3 regions of the Sphingobacterium sp. UBA2480 genome follow, and region 1 is predicted to be linked to each of the others. Evidence: riboswitches for the same ligand, from Rfam matches in the RefSeq annotation. Region 1 holds a riboswitch; each other region holds the start of a gene.
The links. Region 1 has a riboswitch for S-adenosylmethionine ahead of B3600_RS13795 (hypothetical protein). Riboswitches for the same ligand answer to the same signal wherever they lie in the genome.
Positions count from the first base shown of each region.

Region 1 (7,677 bases):
AATCCATGGCATAACGCACAAAAGATTGGATCTTGATCCGCTCAGCCACGAGCTTTAAAGCCGCCGTATGTTCCTTATACTGCAGTCCATGCTGCAAAATGCTGACAGATTCCTGCTGCAGGTACTCCCGAAATAAGGGATTGCCCACTTCCGTTCGATCCCTAAACACCTGCTGGTGCTGGGCATGTTCAAACAACTTGAAAAAATTCTGTAAACCGATACTACTCGTGTAGCCCAAGTACCGGATAGCGAGACAGATCGATGCTGCTGAAGCGCCCAATTGAGGACTAACACTGGTAATGCAAAATAAGATGGTCGGTACCATAATAAGCCCAAATCCGAGTCCATGTAAAACTAATGGTATCCAAAAATGCGCATCATTACCCTGCCCCTCAAAGGAGAAAAACATCCATTGGTGAAACAGCAGCAAGCAACAGAAGCCCAGAATCCAAATCCATTTTACGGGACGTTGCCCAAGCATCCAATACAATGAGCCCAGTACACCGGCGACAATACCAGCAATATTAAACCATTGGATATAGGACAAATGAATGGGATCAAGTTGAATTACCTGTTCGAGATATTGATTTGAGATGGTCAGGGAGAAGCGCTCGATATACATCATATACAAAATCAACAGTCCCAAGAGAAAATTTCTGTTTTTAAAAATCGCCAAATGCACATAAACACGCCTGAGCACCATTTGCCGAACAATAAAAAGAGTAAGCAGCGTCATCCCCAGCGCGAATACAATAAGTAGCTGCTGATCGTTAAACCAATACACTTCCTGTCCATACACCATTAGATAGCCAAAACTGACGATCACAAGGCTATAGAAAATACAGCTTGCCCAGTCTAATGAAAACAGGGGGTAAGGACGTATATGCCGTATGGAGCGCATCGTTAGCATAATGAGCAATAACCCCGGTACAAATGATAATGCAGCGTATAGATAGAGCTGATCAAAATTGAATGAATCTATAAATTCAGCCGTAACAAACGTATTAAAAGGCGAGCTACATAATAGTAAGCCGAAAAAGACAGCGTAACTCACTTCCTTGGCCCGATCACTTTTCAACCTGGAAAATATCATGGAGATCGATAAGTTTACGGCAGAAGCAAACAACATTCCTTGAAAAAAACGCAGTCCATATACCCAGCTGATATCCCTGATACTGTACATCAAAAAGCAATTCAATAGCTGTAGCAGATGAAAGATAATATAGTACTGCTTAATGGGAAAGTATAAAAAAAAGCGTCGTTCCAACACGTAGAATCCGACAAAACCTGCATAAAACAAAATGATCAGAAACTGGATGTCACTGGGTTGCGCCCCATAAAATCCAGCAGTGACATTTGTATTGGCCCCCGGCAGGAAAAATAAGACCATACTCGGCATTAAACTGCTGAACAGGATAAGCTTGATCAACCACTCCGGCACCCACTCCTTAAAAATACCTTTCACTATTGCTGTTTTTTTGATACCGAGACATTTACATTCATTCCCGAAAGAAGCTGTTGAGCTCCCCTTTGCTTATCCAGCTCAATGCGAACAGGTACGCGTTGTACAATCTTCACAAAGTTGCCCGTTGCATTATCTGGCGGTAAAAGGGAGAAAGCTGATCCTGTAGCCGGGGAGATGGAAATAATTTTGCCATAAAATTTCTGATCCGGATAGGCATCCGCCACCACCTCCACCCTATTGCCAAGATGCAAATAGCGCAGCTGTGTCTCCTTAAAATTAGCCGTCACCCAGGTTGGGGTTTCTCTATTGACGATAAAGCCCAAAACTTCACCAGCACTTATCATTTGACCTTTTTCAATGGTGCGTTTGCCAATCTGCCCATCGTAGGGTGCGCGAATAACGGTATACCCAACATCAAGCCGCTTGCGGCCAACAGCTGCAGTCAAACGAACGCGCTCGGCATCAACGACACCTTTTTTCATGTCCACATCGTGCACCCTTTCTTGTGAAGCCTGCAATTTATGTTTTAACGAAGCCAGTTCACTCTTGTAGACATCCAAAGTCGCTTTTACATCCTCCAGTTGCTGTGCTGTAGCAGACTTTTCTTGAAACAGGTAATTGTATCGATCATACTCCAATTGTTGTTTCGTTACACGTGCCTCGCCAGCAGCAATGGATGTCCGCAAAGATTCATGCTCTGCCTGGAGGATTTCTTTTTGACTATGAAGAACATTGATCTCTGCTGCTTCCTTATTGACGGATGCAGCTACCTGATCCGCCTCATATTTATATTCCTTATTATCAATAAGCAATAGGGTATCACCTCGTTTAACCAATTGGTGATCGTGATAATGCACGGAAACCACATAACCTCCTACGCGGGAAACAATGGGATTGATGTACTGTGTTACTTGCGCATCATTGGTGTAGGTATACCGCACGCGCATCCATAAGGTGTTAGCGCCCCATAACAATAATGCCAACAAGACAATTGCAGCCAACCAGTTGGTGATTCGAGTGAGTTGTGCCTCCACAACTGTTCTTCGTGATTTAGGTTTCATTAGATAGTACCCTTCAAAAATTCGATAAAATAATAGTGTTTCTGTATCGCAATATGTGCGGTTTCAAGATCAAAAAGTGTTTTTAAGTATTGCATATCCGCATCTAGAAGATCTGTAATCAGCGCCGATGATTTAAAATACCTGTTCTTTATAATCCGTGCATTTTCCAGTGCCAGTGCCTTATTGTTTTGGCAGACGTCCTGCTGTTTGATCGCCAATTGATAATCCAAGAGCGCCTGTAACAACTGATTTTCCAGAATTTCCTCCTCATGATGGTGTTTCACCTGTTGCCGGTCTAAGGCTATTTGTGCTCCGCGCACCACATTCCTATTGAGATAAATAGCTGATATTGGTATGTTTAATTTAAGCCCTGTAATACTCAGATTATACCAGCTGGGGTTATAGGGATAAAGGAAAACCTGGGGATTGGCAAAAGTAAATGTGCTGGTCAACCCCAATTCAGGAAGATAATTTGATCGGGCCTGTTTGACTGATAATTTCTTCAAAACAACTTCCTGTTCGGATTTTTGGAGGGAAAAAGCATGGCTTCGCGCTTCGGCAACAAGCGTTTCATAACTGGGGCTTTCCACTTTAAAAGGCTCGCTCAAGGGGATAATCTCCGCTGTAATGCCTCCAATAAGCTGTAGTTTCTGATTTGCAGCCTGAATATCATGACCGATCTGAACGAGCAACAGTTCCCGTTTCGAAAGTTCTAACGAAATACGCAAAACGTCACTGTGCAAGACAACACCCGCCGTATACAGATGTTCAATCTCCTGGAGTTGTACCCGTTGATCAGCAATATCCTGCTCGATTAGAGATTTATTACTATACGACAGTTCCAAATCCAAAAAAAGATTGCAAACCTCCAATTTCTTCTGCGCCGCCGCATTCTTCCAATCGATCCGGGCCAGCTCATTTTCCAATTTTTTGGACTCAATTTTCATCAGATCGCGATGCCCATTGTAGAGATTCAGATAAAAATCCAAACCGCTATCGTACAAGTAGTGAATGATATCATGCTGGGCGGGTTTATTTAAAAGGCCTTGATCATAAACAGGCATATTACTCGCATAACTGGCAGAAGCTCTGGCGGAGATTTTGGGCAGCAGTTCCATGCGTTGCTGCTGGACTGCCACCTCACTTTCTTTGAGCTGCAAATAGGACTGCTCGACGTATTTACTGTTCTGGAGTGCTTTGTCGATCATGTCTTTCAGGGACATACGCAAAGAATCGAGGGCGAAGGTGTCCGAAATAGTGAATACTAACAATCCCATAGTTAGTATTCCTTTTGCCCAATGGGGAGGAAAAAAGTTCACGTGTGCTCTATTATTTTTTTGCGTTGCAAACTTAGACACTTATTACAACTTGGATTTCTTCACAAACGCCAATATGTTATGGAAAAAAGACATTTTTTCATCAATTCAAGCAAAAAGACCAATATCTGCCAAGTAGGGTTTGCGCTACTCTTTTTACAGCCTATAAAAAAGGCCTCTCAAATCAACATTTGAGAGGCCTTTCGGGGATGGTATAAAACCAGATTATCCGTATAAAGAATCTTCTATTGCATTCCACAATTGTATTCTTTTTTGTAGCGCGATTTTACTGATCTCCTTCATTTCTGCCCATTTAACGTCATCGTCCTTCGCAAGATCTGTGATCATCTGCATGGCCAAAGGTCCATGCTCGTCGCCGTCCAGATCAATATGACGCTGGAAATAATAAATAAAGCTATCCAGATTGGCTGTAGGGAAATTTGTTTTAATTTCTTCCAAGATAGAGGTAAACATTCCCGGAATAAGATCTTCACGCCCGAACGTAAAGGCGGCAGCAATTTTATGCACCTCACCTTCAGCAATCACTTCAAATGTAAAATTCAAAAAGTCTTTGATCCGCTTATCCAATGTTGTCGTCGCGATGACATCGAATATGTCGCTCGATTTTTTGGCATGACCGATAAATTTATTGACCAGATGAAGATCGGCACCCATGGCATCCATGGCGTCCAGATACATTTCAAAATGGCTCAAACGGCGGCCATCAATGTATTCGTCCGACTCCTCTGCCAATACAATTTCGTTGATCAGATAGCGTGTTGATGGATGCTCGCTCGCAAACCAGGGTAAAGTCGTACAGGTCAATTTAATCTGTAAAGCTTTTAGTAAAGACATAAAATCCCATACAGCGTAAACATGCCCTTCTGTAAAAGAACGTAGATTCTTGATCGTTTTGATCTTACGATACAAAGGGTGTTGCAATAATACCTCGCGTTCGGCAGCAATGTATTCATTAATTTCCGCAATTCTATTCATGGCGCAAAAGTATCGTCTTATCTTTATTTATTAAAAGTATTTTAAATGAGATTACAGTAGCATGATAAATTTACCGTCCAGCTATCCGCTTCATAACCAAATCAAAAACAACAACCTGCCCCCACTTTGACCTCCCTTGTACTGATTTTAACGCTCATTTACCCTTAAAAACAAAAATATTTTTTATAATAAAAAATAATCTACTATATTTGTAGAGTATTCAGAATTGCATGATGCAATACCAACCGAGTGCAGGCACCGCGGTGGTAAATTAATACGGGTTTCGACCAAAATAAACGTTGCAGAACGATTATTTTCCCACAAAGATCTGGATACAGTTTATGGTTTAATCCTTTAAATTTTTAAATTGTATGGCTACTACAACAAATCTTTACCAACACTTACTGGAAAAATTCAGTTATTATTCAACGGATGAACTCATACAGCTTAACAATGACACCATCTTAGGACAAGGCTGGGGATCATCAAAAGCTACCTTTAGAACAGCTTTGATCAGTACGTTCTCCAAAAGAGGACTCGATCTTTCCAACATAGTTTCTAAGGAAGACGGTTTTACCTCGGTGAAGCATGTCCCTGTACGCTTGGAACAGAATGTGTTGATCCCTTTACAGTAATCGTTATCACCGCCAAAAATAGCGCGCATCGAAAAGATTTCGTGCGCGCTGCTGTGGTTGGTTTAGGAAATTGCCGATCAGAAGAAGGCAAAAAGTCTTGTTATTTATAGTTTGGATTCTGAATCAGTATCCCTGCGCTTTTCTCAATTTCTGTTTGTGGTAATGGCCAGCGATAGAATTTATCTTCGAAATGATAGGGCACTTTACTGTCTTTGACAGCATTGAGTACTTCACCCGCAATATGCCAACGAATCAGGTCGTAATGCCGTAGTCCTTCAAAAGCAAGTTCGACTCTTCTTTCGTGGCGGATACGGTCGCGCATTTTTTCCTTGGTATAACCGGCAGGGAACCCAGGCATCTGAACCCGACTCCGCAAAGTATTCATGGCATCATAAACCGATTGATCTGGCCCGGCGATTTCATTTTGTGCTTCGGCATACATCAATAACACCTCGCCAAACCGCAGTACAACCGCATCCTGTTGGCTCAATGTTGAAAAGCCAAAAGGTAAGTTGGCCGGATCCAAAAATTTCAGCACCCCATACCCCGTAGGCCGCGGATTGGACGGTGTATGGATCTTACCGCCGCCAAAATCAGGATGGTCCACAAAAATTGTTTTGCTCAGGCGCGGATCCCTATCTTTGAACGGGTTGGTTCGGTCGGTCAACGGTGATTCACCAAAAGGCAAACCATCTTTGCATTCATAGGTATCCACCAGGTTTTGTAAAGGCGAAGCAGCAATCCAATCGCCTAGGTACATGTCCCAAGGGGCAGTATTATTCGGTGCCAGAAAATTGACCGAAAAGATAATCTCGGTATTATTCTTTTGTGTCGCATCGCGAAAGACATTTTCAAAAGCCGTACTCAGGGTATACTCTTTCATGATATCGGTGCATAAGTCTTTTACCTCTTTCAAGATTGCTAAATCGGGCACCCCTTTGTCACCATAAGCCGCAAACAATAAAACCCGTGCTTTCAAGGCTTTTGCTGAACTTGCGGTCGCATGCCCCCCATTATTGAAATACGGTTTAGCCGCTAAGTTGGCGATCCCAAAATCCAGATCAGCTCGAATCTGTTTTAGTATATTCTCTGCACTTTCCTTTGGCTGACGCTGATTCTCCAGATTGAGGGGAGTCAGCACAAGCGGCACTTCGCCATAGATACTGTACAATTGGAAATAAACGAAAGCACGGATAAAGCGGGCTTCAGCTTCCATTTTCTTTTTCTCTGCATCGTTTATGTCTGCCCCTGCATAGCTTTGTAATTTCTCGATCAAACGATTTGCTCTGCCTATCGCTACGTATGCATCATTATAGATACCGGTTTCGTAGCCACCTGTTGTTGGATTTAAATTGCCGCCAACGATTTCGTTGACGCTACCTGAATTGAACTGATTATAGCCATTGTCGGTCAGACAGTCCCGAAAAGGCATCCCATAAGAGAACGTCTCACTCTGCAACGAAGCGTAAACACCGGCCAAGGCATTATCAAAATCCGATTTTTTGCTAAAATAGTTGTCCGAAGCAATCTGATCCAAAGGATTGAGGTCCAAGGCACTGTTACAGGAACCCAAAAATAGTCCGGATAATAGCAACGCTGTTATAAATTTCTTTTTCATAGCACTTAAAAATTAACTTGTACACCAAATGAATAAATCTTGTTTTGCGGATATTGCACGAGGTCACCATTTCCATAGCGCTCAGGATCCAGGCCCTTAAATTTGGTTGCAGTCACAAGGTTATCACCCGAAAAATAAACCCGTAGGCGGTCAATTTTATATTTTTTCAATAGCCCATCAGGTAAAGTGTATCCTAATACAAGGTTTTTCAACCTGAAGTAGGAAGCATCCTGTATAAAATAGCTGGAAGCTCGACTGAATTTCTCCGGAGCGCTCCAACCCCAATAAATACGGGGCATCGTAGTCGAAGGATTTTCAGGTGTCCAACGGTCTAACCAATCTTTTGTCGGTGGGCTACCCTGTACAAAAGGAGTTACACCCCAGCCCGAAACATAAGATTTGACACCATATACCCCTTGTAATAGGGCCGAAAAGTCAAAGCCCTTAAAACTTGCACTTAGATTAAAACTATAGTTCAACTTTGGATCTACACCCGTAATAATTGTTCTGTCGTTCGCATCTATTTTTCCATCCCCATTGACATCCCGGTACTTGAGATCTCCTGGCAATGTATTGTCATTAAACT
Region 1 covers NZ_DDPA01000007.1:129,112-136,788, reverse strand. Annotated here, with positions in the region: gene B3600_RS13815 (hypothetical protein) at 1-1,465, opposite strand, end outside; gene B3600_RS13810 (HlyD family secretion protein) at 1,465-2,526, opposite strand; gene B3600_RS13805 (TolC family protein) at 2,526-3,803, opposite strand; gene B3600_RS13800 (DUF3050 domain-containing protein) at 4,068-4,838, opposite strand; SAM-I-IV-variant riboswitch at 5,050-5,143, shown strand; gene B3600_RS13795 (hypothetical protein) at 5,210-5,473, shown strand; gene B3600_RS13790 (RagB/SusD family nutrient uptake outer membrane protein) at 5,574-7,091, opposite strand; gene B3600_RS13785 (SusC/RagA family TonB-linked outer membrane protein) at 7,097-7,677, opposite strand, start outside.

Region 2 (7,677 bases), on a different contig from region 1:
TTATCGCTGTTGCTAAAAGCGGCGATGTTGTTAAACTCAAGGAGCTTGCAGCGAAGCGACAGGAATGGGCGGCCAAAGAAACTGAAGCTGTTGCTAAGTTTACGCCAGAAGATGCTAAATTATGGAAGGCTTATGCAGAGAACCTAGGAAGAGCGTTGACTGCAAGCCTGACAAAATAAGTTGGAAACAATCGACGAGGTAGGGGCTTGAAAACCTACCTCGTTGATCATACTAGAAAGGCAGATCGTCTTCATTTTCATCTCGAGGTGTTGGGATGTCATCTTTGGCACCGTTCGAATCAGATAAAATCATAAAATTATCTACTTTAATTTCTGTGACATATTGTTTTACCCCATCTGCGTTCTCATAGTTACGATAGGTGAGCTTGCCTTCAACCATGAGTTTGGTCCCACGTTGGCATTTCTTTTCAATGGTATTGTTTTGCTTACCCCAAACCACGAGTGTATGCCATTGAACTTCTTCAACCCATTCACCGGCTTTGTTCTTGAAAAGATCATTGGTGGCGAGACGTAATATGGAGTAATTGGTGCCAGTGGAAGTTGTTTTGATTAACGGGTCGTTTCCTAAATGCCCAACCAATTGTACTTTGTTGCGTAATGTGCTCATGTGTCTAATTTTTAAAAGTTTTTAATAATTCTTATTTTAGTTGATGGTCATTGGCTATGAACGCCGAATGATCTTAAGCAAAGGTGGGGTGGGGAAATAACTATAGTCGTCTATTTACCATTTGTATTCGACTATAGTCGGTTGTAACCGTTTGTTGTCGTTTAATCTTCCGTTATGAGTTCTGGAGAAAAAGTCTGCCTTGAATGTGGCAAAGTAATATATGGCCGTTCGGACAAGCGATTTTGTGATGATGCTTGCCGGAACGCCTATAACAATAAATTAAATAGCGACCAGACCAATCTGGTGCGCAATGTGAATAATATCCTACGAAAAAACCGCCGTATTTTATTAGATGCATTGAGTGGGGAGGGTATGGTGAAGATACAACGGGAAAAGTTAAAGCGGTTGGGATTTGATTTTAAGTTTCATACACATACTTTTTCCAATAACAAGGGGCAGACCTATAGCTTTATTTACGAAACAGGGTATCTGTTGTTGGAGAATGATTGGGTATTGATTGTTCAAAAGAAACCGCTGTGATATTGATCACAATAGATTCATTTGTATTGGTTTAGTTTGCAGAACTGAGCTTGGCTTTTCTTATTGCAATATAATTAAAAATAGTAAACGTTAGAATCAATATGTAATAGCATACTGGGATGAGTAAAAAATAGGCGCTATTAAAGATATTGGTTAAAAAAGACGGTAGTGCAATTTTAAAAAAATCTGCAATAATGATATAGCCTATGAAACTTCCGAGAAAAAATAGTCCAACAGCGTGTATTATAATTATTTTTTTTAGGTGCTTACTGTATAAGGCGTCTTTGTTTTGTTTCGTATAACCCATAATTGCTGGGACCAATAGCCCTAATAATGGATTGACCAAAAAGGTGAGCGATGCTAAATATAGCGCTTTAATACTTCCTGTTTGATTGTTGTCGATACTGATTTGATTTACATTTGGCATAATGAGTTGTTCTAATGGTATTTCCAAAATTTGACTGATCTGTTTGAGACTAAATCCACTGATTTCTTCCGTGCCTTTTTCTATGCGTTGCACTGTTCTTAGCGATACCCCCGCTTGATCGGCGAGTTCCTGCTGCGTTAGTCCCTTACGTTTTCTTGCTAGTTTGATTAATTGATTAGCTGATTGACTTTCCATAGTTCAAAGATGGGGAAATAGTCGGTGAATTTTAGTGAAATTGATGCGACAATAATATGCCAATATCGTGCTGAACAATATAACAGATTAATAATCAAAAGTTTTTGGAATTTGGTAAATATTTTGAATCTTTGCAATTCAATAGAGTAATTAATAAAAACGGAAGAATATGTTTGTAATATTAGAAAATCCCGCTTCGTCCACAGAGAAGATTCTCGGGAATATTCTTCGGAATACGGCCCTTTCCTAATCTTCTTCTTAATACGTTAAGTAACCTAGGTTGATATTGGCTAAAACGTGGCGCTCGAAATGGTAGTCCACTTTTCCAATATGCTTAGCTTATTCAGGAGTTTTAAAAATCCAGTTACTTTCAAGTTATCGTGAAAGCTGGATATGAATGTTATGTTTTAGAAAATTTTATGAATTCAGTAAATAAATATGTCCTTCAGGCGCTGGATAACTATCCGATGTATTTGGAGGAGACCATGGAATCCTTATCCTATGCGCTATCCTATGATGAGTCCAATACAATGGCGCTGTGTTTGATGGGAAGAGTTTATGCCGAACAGCTATTGGACTATGAGCAGGCAAAAAGGTATTTCCAGGAAGCTTTGGTGCATAATGTGCAGGCACTGGAAGTATATCCTTATTTTATTCAGACATTGATTGATATGGGGGAGTATGAAGCTGCAAAAAAGACGATCAAATTTGCTTTGACACTTCCGGCCATGCCCTTGACAGGAATCTGGATCAAGAAAGCACTGCTATTTGAAAAAATGAGAAAATACAAAAAGGCATTGAAGGCGTTAAAAAAGGCTAAATTTGAAAATGTTGACCTCGATTTTTCGTCAAGCCTGAAGGCGATTGAAGATCGGATTAAAGGAAAACAGGAAATTAAGAACGGGAACGAAAAGGAAAACAAGAAAGAACGGAAGAACAGCCGAAAATAACCGCACCTTATTCGGATAACAGTTTTTATTTTGAACGAAGCCCAATAAAGAAGCCCTAGCTGAAATTTCAGCTAGGGCTTTATCAATATAGTTTAAGAATTATTCTGCTCTTAAGATTTTCGCAGCCTCAACCATAGACTCTAAAGCCGCTTTGGTTTCTGGCCAAGCACGAGTTTTCAAACCACAGTCAGGATTAACCCAAAGTTGTTCTGCTGGAACTACTGCTTTTGCTTTGCGCAATAGATCTACCATCTCATCTTTGCTTGGAACACGTGGTGAGTGAATGTCATAAACACCTGGACCAATATCATTTGGATATTTGAAATCACCGGCGAAAGCATTCAATAATTTCATTTGAGAACGTGAAGTCTCAATCGTGATAACGTCGGCATCCATTGCAGCGATATCTTCGATCACATTATTGAACTCAGAATAACACATGTGTGTGTGAATCTGTGTATCGTCTTCAACATTTGATGAAGAGACACGGAAAGCACGTACTGCCCAGTTCAAGTAATCTTTTTGATCAGCTTTACGTAACGGTAATCCTTCACGGATAGCTGGTTCATCGATTTGTATGATTTTGATACCTGCTTTTTCCAAGGCTTGTACTTCATCCAAGATCGCCAATGCAATTTGGTAAGTCGTTGTTGAGCGCGGTTGATCGTTACGTACGAAAGACCATTGTAAGATTGTTACAGGACCAGTCAACATACCTTTAACCGGACGATTTGTCAATGATTGTGCATATGAAGACCAACGGACAGTCATATCTTCAGGACGGTATACGTCACCATAGATAATCGGAGGTTTTACACAACGTGAACCGTAAGATTGTACCCAACCATTTTGTGTGAAAGCGTAACCAGCCAATTGTTCACCGAAGTATTCAACCATGTCATTACGTTCGAATTCGCCGTGTACTAATACGTCGATATCCAATTGCTCTTGAAGACGGATGGTGTTTTCTGTTTCTTCTGCGATTGCTTTATCGTATTCTGCCTGCGTAATAGCACCCTTTTTCAGATCTGCTCTCCATTTACGAACATCTTTCGTTTGTGGGAATGAACCGATAGTTGTGGTCGGGAACGCCGGTAAGTTGAATTTCGCTTGTTGCGCTGCTTTACGGTCTGCAAATGCTGAAGTGCGTTTTGCATCGTCATCAGTAATATTGCTTGTACGTGTTTTAACCTCTGGTTTGTGGATCAATGGAGAGGTACGACGGCTTTCAGCAGCCGCTTTGTTCGCTTCGAAGCGTTTTGCTGTTTCAGCATCAACTTCTCCCTCCGCTAGTACGGCTAAGTCTTTTACTTCAGCTAATTTTTGTTTAGCAAATGCTAACCAGTTTTTTACTTCAGCTGGTAGCGATTGTTCATTGTGTTCATTGTCTAAGTCAAAAGGAACGTGCAACAAAGATGAAGAAGGAGCTACCCATACACGGTCTTTTCCTAATGCATCAACAGCCTGTTTGATTTTAACCAATGATTTTTCGTAATCATTTTTCCAGATGTTACGGCCTTCAACAATACCTAAAGATAATGTTAATGAAGCAGGAACTTTAGCCAATACCGTATCCAATTGGTTTTCACCGCGTACCAGATCCAAATGTAAAGCATGGATAGGTAGGTTAACTGCGATATCTTCGTTGTCTTTTAAAGCTTCGAAGTAAGTCGTTGCGATTAATTTGATATTTTTTGCTGCTGCAGCTAATTTTTCGAAAGTAGGTTGATATAAAGCTTTTACTTTAGCATCTAAATCCAATGCTAAGAAAGGCTCGTCAATCTGAACATATTGTGCACCAGCATCAGCTAATTTAGCTAGTATTTGCTCATATACTGGAATAAGTTTATCCAATAAATCGATACGGTCGAAGCCAGCTTCTTTTTCTTTACCGATCAAAAGGTATGTAATAGGACCTAATAGAACTGGTTTAGTATCGATGCCCAATGATTTTGCTTCGTTGTATTCATTTAAGAATTTTTCGGAAGTCAATTTGAATTCTTGATCTTTTGTGAATTCTGGTACCATGTAGTGGTAGTTCGTATCCAACCACTTGGTCATTTCCATTGCAGTCACGTCGATTCCTTCTTGTTGGAAACCGCGCGCCATGGCAAAATATAGATCTAAACTGTAATTGTTGTCTACTTTATTCAATAAAGAATGGTAGCGAGCAGGAATTGCACCAACAGTGAGGGTTAAATCCAATACTTGATCGTAAAAAGAGAAATCATTGGAAGGGATCAAATCTATTCCAGCATCTTTTTGTGTTTTCCAATTGCCTTCACGAATTTTTTTTGCTGTGTCCAATAATTCCTCAACAGAAGATTTTTTAGCCCAATAGGCCTCATTGGCTTTTTTCAATTCGCGGAACGCGCCCACACGAGGGTAACCTAAATTGTTAGTCAATAACATAATGAATGTTTTTAATATTTCTTTTTCAACTATATTTCTTGCTAGAGAGAGAAGGACACACTAGAATTTGGTGACTTCGGCTTATCATTCCCATATCAAGTAGGGTAGAATTTAGCACCTTGTCAAGGGACAGGTTGCTAAGGCTTCATCGGGTCTATTCCCTCTGCCTTTCTCTATAAGCGACGCTAAGTTAGAACATTTCTTTTTGAAATGCAAATTTTTTATAAAAGTGCGTCAATTTTTTATATTCTACTAAGGATGAAATTGTTTTGTTCTTTTATTTTCATCCACGAATTCGAGTAAGTCACGCTTGAATACGCGTGTAGCATAAAAAGGGGAATGACTATATTTTTCATTCCCCTTTTTTTAACTGACCAAAAGTTTGTAACCTTTTCCGTGCACATTGACAATTTCAACTTTGCTATCTTCTTTTAGATATTTACGAAGTTTACTGAGAAATACATCCATACTTCTACCCGTAAAATAGTTATCATCATGCCATATTTTTAACAACGCTTCTTCCCGGGTCAGCACATCATTTTTCTTTAAGCAAAGCAAGCGGAGTAGTTCAGCTTCTTTCGTGGAGAGTTTTTGCATCTGTCCTTTGTAAGAAATCTGCTGACTTGTATAATCAAAGAAATAATCGCCAATTTCAAATTTATCCGCAACCACTTCTTCTTCTTTGTCTCGAACACTGCGTTTCAGCAAAGCATTGATGCGGAGCAATAATTCTTCCACTCGAAAAGGCTTGGTGATATAATCATCTCCTCCTAGCTCAAAGGCTTCGGTCTTATCTTCCATCATCCCCTTTGCTGTGGCAAAGATAATAGGAACAGTATTGTTTGTTTTTCTGATTTCACGTCCAACTGTAAATCCGTCCTTTTTTGGCATCATGACATCAAAAATACAAAGGTCGTAGTTATTTTTTTTGAATTGAGAAATCGCTTCATCTCCATCCGTGCATAATGTGACGTCAAATTTTCCCTTTAATTCGAGATAGTCTTTTAAAAGATCCCCCAAATTAGGATCATCTTCTGCTAATAATATCTTTTGCATAATGAATATATTAATTTTCACCAATGTCCCTTGATGCTGATAAATCAGCCTTCCTCAACCTTTGAAATTTTTTAAAGAGGAAATATACAAAAAAGGAACGTTTTATTTTTTAATAGGCAAAATTACTTCAAAGGTCGTGCCTTTATCTTTTTCACTTTTAACTGTAATTTTTCCGTTCAGCCTTCTCAGAATGTCCTGTACATAACTTAAGCCAAGGCCAAATCCTTTGACATTATGAACATTCCCAGTTGGAATACGGTAAAACTGGTCGAAAATCTTTTGCAGGTGATCCCGGCTCATCCCAATACCATTGTCGGCTATGGTGACAACAATGGTGTCGCCAACATTTTTTGAATTGATGTTGACATGTAAATCTCCTTTGCTGTACTTGATGGCATTATCCAAAAGATTGTAAAATACATTGGAAAAATGTAACTCATCACCAACGACAACATCCTTGGTCGCTGCAAGATCTATACTGAATTTCCCGCCAATATTTTGCATCCGTAGCTGCATACTGTCCGTTACTGCCGAAACAAGATCATTGATGCATACTTCTACCTGGTCGAGTTTTAGCGTTTCTTTTTCTAGTCTTGCCAAATCGAGCACACGTTCAATATGATTTCCGAGTCTAACATTTTCGTCGTAGATGATATTAGCCAATTTCTGAACGCGCTTGTGGTCGGCATTGATGTCTGGATCTTTAAGTGACTCACTGGCAATCATAATTGTTGCAACAGGTGTTTTAAACTCATGCGTCATGTTGTTGATGAAATCCGTCTTCATTTCCGAAACTTTCTTTTGTCTGAAGATGATAATCAGTGTATAAGCAAAACACCCCACCAACAAGAAAAGCAGTGCCAGCATGGGCAGCAACAGATAGCCCATATTATCGGCAATTATCGCCTTTTTATTGGGGAAATAGATGGTTAATTTTCCTGGCGCAGCACCGATATCACCTTTAAAAAGTGCCGTTGAGTATTTGGTTGTATTTGTTGGGTTATTTAAAGCGGCTTCGTTTAAAATATTATTTAGTAATATATTGTTTGTGCTCCATATTTCAATATTGAAAGGAGCTTTAATGTCGCGTTGAGCCAACTCCTCTTTGATAAGTTCTTGAACGATGATCACATTCAATCGATCCTTTAATGGACGTTTAGCAAGCTCCATTCCAATAGCAATATCTTCGATGTAGTCTGCTTTTTTGCCGCCCAGCATGGCAACGGAATCATATACATTAAAGCCACTCCACGCGTTTTTTCTGTTGAGGATATCCAATCTTTTTTCCAAATCAGAAATTGTTTTCGCAAGTTTCGCATTCTCTCTTGGAGGTAATGTGGCTACCCGGAATTTTGTTTGTTGATTGACCAGTGGGTCCATTAGGGGGATAACAAACCGCGTGCTATCGTCCTTCCCATTGATCTGATCATCTACCTTTGAAGCATTTAACATGATAAAAGCCTGTACCAA
Region 2 covers NZ_DDPA01000010.1:214,515-222,191, forward strand. Annotated here, with positions in the region: gene B3600_RS24830 (hypothetical protein) at 1-179, shown strand, start outside; gene B3600_RS24835 (single-stranded DNA-binding protein) at 232-627, opposite strand; gene B3600_RS24840 (hypothetical protein) at 802-1,167, shown strand; gene B3600_RS24845 (helix-turn-helix domain-containing protein) at 1,199-1,789, opposite strand; gene B3600_RS24850 (hypothetical protein) at 2,209-2,739, shown strand; gene metE (5-methyltetrahydropteroyltriglutamate--homocysteine S-methyltransferase) at 2,839-5,151, opposite strand; SAM riboswitch class I at 5,230-5,333, opposite strand; gene B3600_RS24860 (response regulator transcription factor) at 5,518-6,207, opposite strand; gene B3600_RS24865 (sensor histidine kinase) at 6,310-7,677, opposite strand, start outside.
Region 2: it holds a riboswitch for S-adenosylmethionine, as region 1 does, so the genes downstream of both, metE (5-methyltetrahydropteroyltriglutamate--homocysteine S-methyltransferase) here and B3600_RS13795 (hypothetical protein) in region 1, are expected to answer to the same signal.

Region 3 (7,677 bases), on a different contig from region 1:
AAGGCTTGCCAAACTCATTAATTGTTGGCGGTAGTTCCAATTTTCATTTTTTGCTATTTTCTTTTCCGCATACGCTATAATCCAGTCAAGTAAGTCGGGGCGTTCATCCAGCAATTGATTAAGCATGACTGTTAAGTCATTTTTCACTTTATTGACATTCATTTCAATCTTATAAGCTGCATCAAGATTGAGTTCATAAGTAAATGCACGAATGACTTTTTGGGAAAAACCATCAATTGTACTTATGGTAAAATGACTATAGTCATGTAGGATACGACGGTAGACACGGTAAGCTTTCTCTTGTATCAGGTGCGGGTTCCAATCTGGCTGTTGCTCGAGTAGAAGCTTTCTGAAATCTTCAATTTTAAGGCTACGATCGCCTGTTGCCAAGCCATGGAGTACCGAAAGGATACGTTCCTTCATCTCAGCGGTTGCCTTATTGGTAAATGTGACCGCCAAAATCTCCTTATAGCTATTCTCGTTGGATAGTAGGAGTGTGAGATAGTGTAAAGTTAAGCTAAAGGTTTTTCCTGAACCGGCCGAAGCTTTGAGTATTTTTAATGGCGCAACAGATTTCATAGAATGAAGGTAGAAAGTAAAAAGTGAATTGGCAAAAATGTCAGTGACTATTTCGAAGGGAAAGTACACAAGCGGTTCATCCTGTTTACATTTGGTAAAATAGCTTTTTTTTGAAAGTGTCTTATTTTATTGGCCAGAAAGAACCTTCAGTTTGCTATCATTGCTGTTGGTATCTGCGAAGTCATGAAAGTTTTGAAGAAAAGGGCTATTTTGTACACTGATTTTTTGAAAGACTTGTTTCACCTACAGTATGGTAAGAGCAAAATCTTAACGTGCGTAGGACGTGTTTAACCTGAAAGTGGTTACTGAAAGAAGCTAACCCTGTCGTTTTCAGTGAAGTTTTATTAAATTATAACGCTGATTAAAAAAAAATAACTATCTTTGCATCCCCTCTAGTATGAAGCTCGGGGGATATGTTGAATACATAAAATAAAATTAAAAAATGGCAACTAAAATCAGATTGCAAAGACACGGTAAAAAAGGACGTCCTTTTTACCACGTAGTCGTAGCGGATTCTCGCGCTCCACGTGACGGTAAATTCATCGAACGTATTGGTTCTTACAACCCAAACACAAATCCAGCAACTATCGTTTTGGATTTTGAAAAAGCTTTGGATTGGATGAATAAAGGTGCTCAACCAACTGACACTGCTCGCGCTATCCTTTCTTACAAAGGTGTTCTTTACAAAAAACACTTGCAAGGTGGTGTGAAAAAAGGTGCTTTTGATGAAGCTGCTGCTGAAGCTAAATTTACAGCTTGGACTGACGCTCAAGAAGCTAGAATCTCTGGTAAAAAAGATGGTTTAGCACAAACTAAAGCTGAAGCTAAAAAAGCTGCTTTAGTGGCTGAAGCTAAGAAAAAAGAAGAAAAAGCTGCTGCTGTAGCTGCTAAAAATGCTCCTGTAGCAGAAGAAACTGCTACTGAAGAGACTGAAGCTCCTGCATCAGAAGAAACTGAAGGTTAATTCTTTCATAAAGTATTCGAGAAAGCCGACTCAATCTTGAGCCGGCTTTTTTTGAAACAGCCAATAGGCTAATCGTTTGCCAAATCATGTCTCACAGCTAATCGCCAAATAAGAAAAATATGACTATTGATCAATGCTTTTACATCGGTTACATCAGTAAAACAAGAGGTCTTAAAGGAGAAGTACAACTGTTTTTTGAATTCGAAGAATACGAGAGTTTGGATATCGATGTTGTCTTTGTGGAACTGAACAAAAAGCTTGTTCCTTATTTTGTTGATGCCATTAAATTTCAAAAAAATAGCACTGCTTATGTAACATTTGAGGATGTGGATCATATCGATAAGGCTCAGGTACTCGTTCGTAAAAAGCTATATCTTTCCAATGATAAAATGCCCGAGCGCGACCCGGATGATTTTAGATATACTGATTTAATCGGATTTTTAGTGATCGATGAAAACCATGGCGAACTGGGGCAAATAACAGATGTTCAGGAATTCCCACAACAATTTGTCGCCACAGTAGATATGGATGGCAAAGAACTGATGTTTCCGCTGTCCGACGATTTGATCTTAGGAATTGATGGCGAAGAGGAGATCATTGAAGTTGAATTGCCTGAGGGATTGGTCGATCTGTATAAGGAATAGGCATATCCCCAAGCTTATTCAATTGAATATCCTATACTTACTATTGCAGTAATTTCTTATCTTGGTCCTTATATATTAATATTACTATTGGCCATAATTATTAATTGATTTTGAAACCGTTATTACTGCTGTTATTCACACTCTCATTGTCTTCGTGTACTTTCTTTGGGAAGAAAAAGGAGTTTCCTGAAGGTAACTACCAAATGATATTGGGCTATCCAAATGATGAGTATCATAAATTAAAAAGAGAATCTCCCCAAAATGTGGAGGCAGATACCTATGGTAATGATCCTATTCTATACCGATCCTTTCTTTCGCTTCATGATAAGGACCAGTTTGTCATGGCGATTGATGATATCTTACTCTTTGGTAAGTACAAATTTGACGGTGATAGATTAGAATTGACGGATGAGAAAAAAGGTAGTGTCGCTTTGGATATTGTTAAAATAAAAAAAGATTTTGTTCAGCTGAGAGGTGATTTTTCACAGTTTAGCTCAGCACGTATACCCACTAGTGAAAGACTTTATATCAACTTTGTGTTAGATAAAACCCTTATCCGGGAAACGCCCAGTAAATTTGATAGCCAAGTGAATTTATGGCGAAATGCTCCGGTAAAATCAGAAAGTGAAAAGGAGATAAAAGCGAGGGCCTTGAATTTTGTAGATTATTCTATCGCTTATTTCCAACACATATCAAGCTCTGGCACCCATCACGATTATCGAATGGATGGTGTCGAATCACCAATTATTTATGCCGAGAATGGCATTGTGCTCAAGGCATGGGCAGATGTTCCTGATTCTTGGAAGGAATTATTTTACAACGAAAAAGAGGCATTAGTCGCCTATCACTATTTATTTGACGGATTTAAATATGGATCGAAAGAAGAGTACCATGTTCGGGGACTCTTATTGATCACATTTTATCTCAAAAATTTACGGAATTCTTTGGCAGCTAATCTTTAGCCAATGTTCTTGTGGCATAGTCAATCTCTTCGCTGTCTATGATCCTCGATCGTTAATTCTACTGGTTTTTCTAGGTCTTTAACTCTTGGTAGCGCGAAGAATCCTGTCGTTGCATGGACACAAAGCTAAAGTGACGTTGAAACTCTTGGTAGGGCGAAGAATCCTGTCGTTGCATGGACACAAAGCTAAAGTGACGTTGAAACATCGTTTATTGAAGTCTTTTTGCTGCTATTTTTGCCTTTTCGAAAAAATATTTTTGTCTTTTGATTTTTTAAAACGATATTAGCAACGCTTATAGAGAAAGGCCGAGGGAATAGACCCGTTGAAGCCTTAGCAACCTGTATTGTTCAAGGTGCTAAATTCTACCCTACTCCATGTGGGAAAGATAAGTTACATGTAGATAAACGATTCCTCGACGTGTGCGTTTCGATGTAAGCCAACCAAACTAAAAACAGTTTTTTAATGAAGATTATCGATCATATCCAGAATGCCAAAGGAAAAACATTGTTTTCTTTTGAGCTATTGCCACCGGCGAAAGGGCAGGGCATCCAAAGTATTTTTAAAACCATGGATGAACTGATGGAGTTTAAACCTCCTTTTATCGACGTCACCTACCATCGGGAAGATTATATCTATAAAGAGCATGCGAGTGGATTACTGGAACGTGTTTCCTATCGTAAACGTCCTGGGACAGTGGCGATATGTGCGGCCATCATGAATAAATATAAAGTGGATGCGGTGCCACATTTGATATGTGGGGGTTTTACAAAAGAGGAAACTGAAAATGCATTGATCGATTTGAACTTCCTGGGGATAGATAACGTTTTGGTGTTGCGGGGTGATGCACGTAAGGGCGATGCCGATTTTATACCAACCGATGGTGGACATGCTTTTGCAACAGACCTATTGGAACAGGTAACCGATATGAATAAAGGAAAGTATCTGCATGAAGACATTATCACGTCGGAAAAGACTGATTTTTGCATCGGAGTAGCCGGGTATCCCGAAAAGCATTTTGAATCTCCAAATTTCAATACTGACTTTAAATATCTGAAACAAAAAGTCGATATGGGAGCAGAGTTTATTGTGACTCAGATGTTCTTTAATGTTGAAAAATACAAGGAATTTGTAACAAAATGTAGGGACAATGGAATCCATGTGCCTATTATTCCGGGATTAAAACCACTGACAACAAAAAAGCAATTGGTGACCTTGCCAAGAATTTTTCATTTAGATATTCCAGAGGAACTGAGTGACGCTGTCGCGGCATGTAAAACGAATGCCGACGTCAGACAGGTAGGTGAAGAGTGGTTGGTACAGCAATGCCAAGAGCTGATTAAATTTGGCGCTCCGGTATTACATTTTTATACGATGAGTAATCCTGGTCCAACAAAGAAGATTGTTGAAAAACTAGCCTAACTCATAAAATGATAAAAAAGGGAGCAGATAAGCTCCCTTTTTTATGATAATATTCATTGTGAAAGCCTGAAATAGGTTGAAAGTCTCGGCAGCGTGGTTTAGGTCGATCTCTATATTCAGTGTTGAATAGCCTGTTTACAGTCAGGTACTGGTGTTAAATAGTGTTAATTCGTGTGTCGGAGTCAGGATAACTTTTTAACTTAAAGTGCTAAAAAGGATTTTAACAATAGACCAATTGACCTTATGACGTACAATAGATTAAATTCTCTACTCGGTTTTGCTTGCGGACTAATTGCCACCTGTGTATATATCGCTACAGTTGAAAAGACGGTAAGCTGGTGGGATTGCGGTGAATTTATAGCCTGTGCCTATAAATTGGAGGTGGCACATCAACCGGGAGCACCATTGTTTCTTCTTATTCAGAATATATTTTCTAATCTCGCTTTAGGGAATAAGGGGCAGATCGCCTATTGGATGAATATAGGTTCTGCAGTTTGCAGTGGAATTACTGTTACCTTTTTATTTTGGACAATAACCGCCATTGCTAAAAAGCTACTCAACAAAGACAAACAAGCTTCTTTGTCAACCTACCTGCAGATCTTCGGCGCAGGAGTTGTCGGTGCAATGGCATTTAGTTTCAGCGATTCATTTTGGTATTCGGCAGTAGAATCTGAAGTTTATGCAATGTCTTCCTTATGTACAGCAGTTGTATTTTGGGCAATTTTAAAGTGGGAAGTCCGTGCAGATGAAGACGGTAGCGATCGTTGGCTGGTTTTTATTGCTTTTGTTATGGGGCTTTCGATCGGAGTGCATCTATTAAATCTTTTAGCAATCCCGGCTATCGCGATGGTTGTTTATTTCCGAAGAGCGCGACAGGTTAATGCGAAAGGGACAATAAAAGCTTTCCTCGTCGGAGTGCTGATCTTGGGGGCCGTTTTGTGGGGAATTATTCAATGGTTAGTCGGTCTAGCGGCTAAAGTGGATCTCGTATTTGTGAACTCATTGGGAATGGGATTTGGTACCGGAATTTTTTTCTCGTGCCTATTATTGGGGGGATTGATAATTTACGGTCTATATTATTCCTATAAAAAGCAGAAATATACACTCAATACAGCCTTGCTGGTTCTTTGTTTTGTTTTATTTGGATACAGTTCCTACACCATGGTCATGATCCGTGGGAAAGCAAATCCATCCTTGAACAATAATGCGCCGGATAATGTATTTTCTTTTTTAGGATATTTGAGCCGTGAACAATATATACGGGAACCGTTACTCAAAGGACCTTATTATGACTCGCAAGTGGTTGGCGTCGATAGTAAGACGAGCTATCGGAAAGATAAGTCGGAGTATGTTCCCTTCACACAGGTAGACAAATATCAATTTGATAAGGAAACCTTTTTCCCGCGTATCTATAGCCAAGATGGAAGCCATCAAGCTTATTACAGAAGTTACCTCAATTTGAAAGAAGGGCAACAGCCAACGTTTTCCGATAATTTTAAGTTCTTTTTTAATTTTCAACTGGGAGATATGTATACCCGATATTTCTTATGGAATTTTGTGGGTAGACAGAATGACAGGCAAGGATATGGGACCTATAGTGACGGCAACTGGTTGTCGGGGATCAGACCATTGGATAATTGGCGTTTAGGGGGGCAAGATAAAATATCTCGATCGCAGGAGCATGACCCGAGCCGGAACACTTATTTTTTTCTTCCATTGCTACTCGGAATAGCTGGTGCGATCTGGTTGTACCGAAACAATAAATCTTATACCTTGGTACTGACCTTGCTGTTTGTGTTTACGGGGGTAGCGATCGTAGTTTATCTCAACCAAACTCCTATGCAACCCCGGGAACGAGATTATGCTTACGTGGGGTCTTTCTATGCTTTTGCGATCTGGATTGGGCTGGGAGTAATAGCATTTGTTCGGTTTTTCAACCGTTTTGTACAAACACGTTACGCTTTAGCGACAGGTATTTCTTTTGCGCTGTTGGGAGGCCCTATTATTTTGGCTCATCAAAACTGGGATGATCATAATCGGTCCGAGAAATCGTTGGCAAGGGATATGGCACGCAATTATTTGGAATCCTGTGCTCCAAATGCTATTCTATTTACCTATGGCGATCATGATACATTTCCTGTATGGTATTTGCAAGAAGTAGAGGGCGTACGTCCGGATGTTCGGGTTGTCGTTTTAAGCTATCTCACAGGCGATTGGTATATGCAACAGGCCAAACAACCCACGTATCAAGCGGCAGGGCTCCCCGTGACGATTCCCGCTGAAAAGACGAAAAAAGGCGTTCGTGATTATATCCCTTTCGTAGATAGACAACTTGACAATGCGGTAGATATACAGCAGTTATTGCAGTTTGTCACATCGGATGATCCGGAGTATAAAGTTCAGCTGAATTCCGGTGATATGGAAAACTATTTCCCTTCCAAGAAAGTCCAATTGCGCATTGATAAAGACGAGGTGGTTAAGAAAAATGCGGTTCCGGCGTATTTTCAGGGAGCTATAGTTTCTGCAATGGAATGGGAAATTCCGAATGATCATCTGACCAGGTCGGATTTAACCCTGTTATCCGTGCTTGAAAATAATCATTGGGACAGACCGATATATTTTTCGAATATGCTGCCAAGTGATATTAAGTTGGGACTGGATAAATACCTGGTCAATGAGGGCTTTACTTCTCGATTGATGCCTGTCACTGCTACAGATCAGTCGACAGGAAAACGAAGTGAGCAGGGTGGGCTAGTTAATATGGAGGCGTTATATAGCAATATTATGCATACGTATCATTGGGGTAATGTTAAAAATGCACAATACTTGGATACAGATTCGTTCCGCTTTGCAAGCATGTACGCCCGTGATATATTTGGAAAAGCTGCCCGAATGCTTTTAGCCAATGGCCAGGTCAAACAAGCTGGGGAGGTGGCAAAAAAAGCATACGATCAATTGCCCGATCGCGTATATGCGATGTCGGACGCCATCAATTATGCCGATATTATCGATAGTCTGTATCGCTCGGGGCAACCTCAGCTGGCCAACAGGATGATGGACCGGAACCTTGATTATGTTGCTGAAAATATGGAATACCTACATCAATTGG
Region 3 covers NZ_DDPA01000004.1:342,915-350,591, reverse strand. Annotated here, with positions in the region: gene B3600_RS08895 (UvrD-helicase domain-containing protein) at 1-579, opposite strand, end outside; gene B3600_RS08890 (30S ribosomal protein S16) at 1,022-1,543, shown strand; gene rimM (ribosome maturation factor RimM) at 1,663-2,187, shown strand; gene B3600_RS08880 (hypothetical protein) at 2,298-3,149, shown strand; gene B3600_RS08875 (hypothetical protein) at 3,220-3,354, opposite strand; SAM riboswitch class I at 3,439-3,541, shown strand; gene B3600_RS08870 (methylenetetrahydrofolate reductase) at 3,612-4,568, shown strand; gene B3600_RS08865 (DUF2723 domain-containing protein) at 4,812-7,677, shown strand, end outside.
Region 3: it holds a riboswitch for S-adenosylmethionine, as region 1 does, so the genes downstream of both, B3600_RS08870 (methylenetetrahydrofolate reductase) here and B3600_RS13795 (hypothetical protein) in region 1, are expected to answer to the same signal.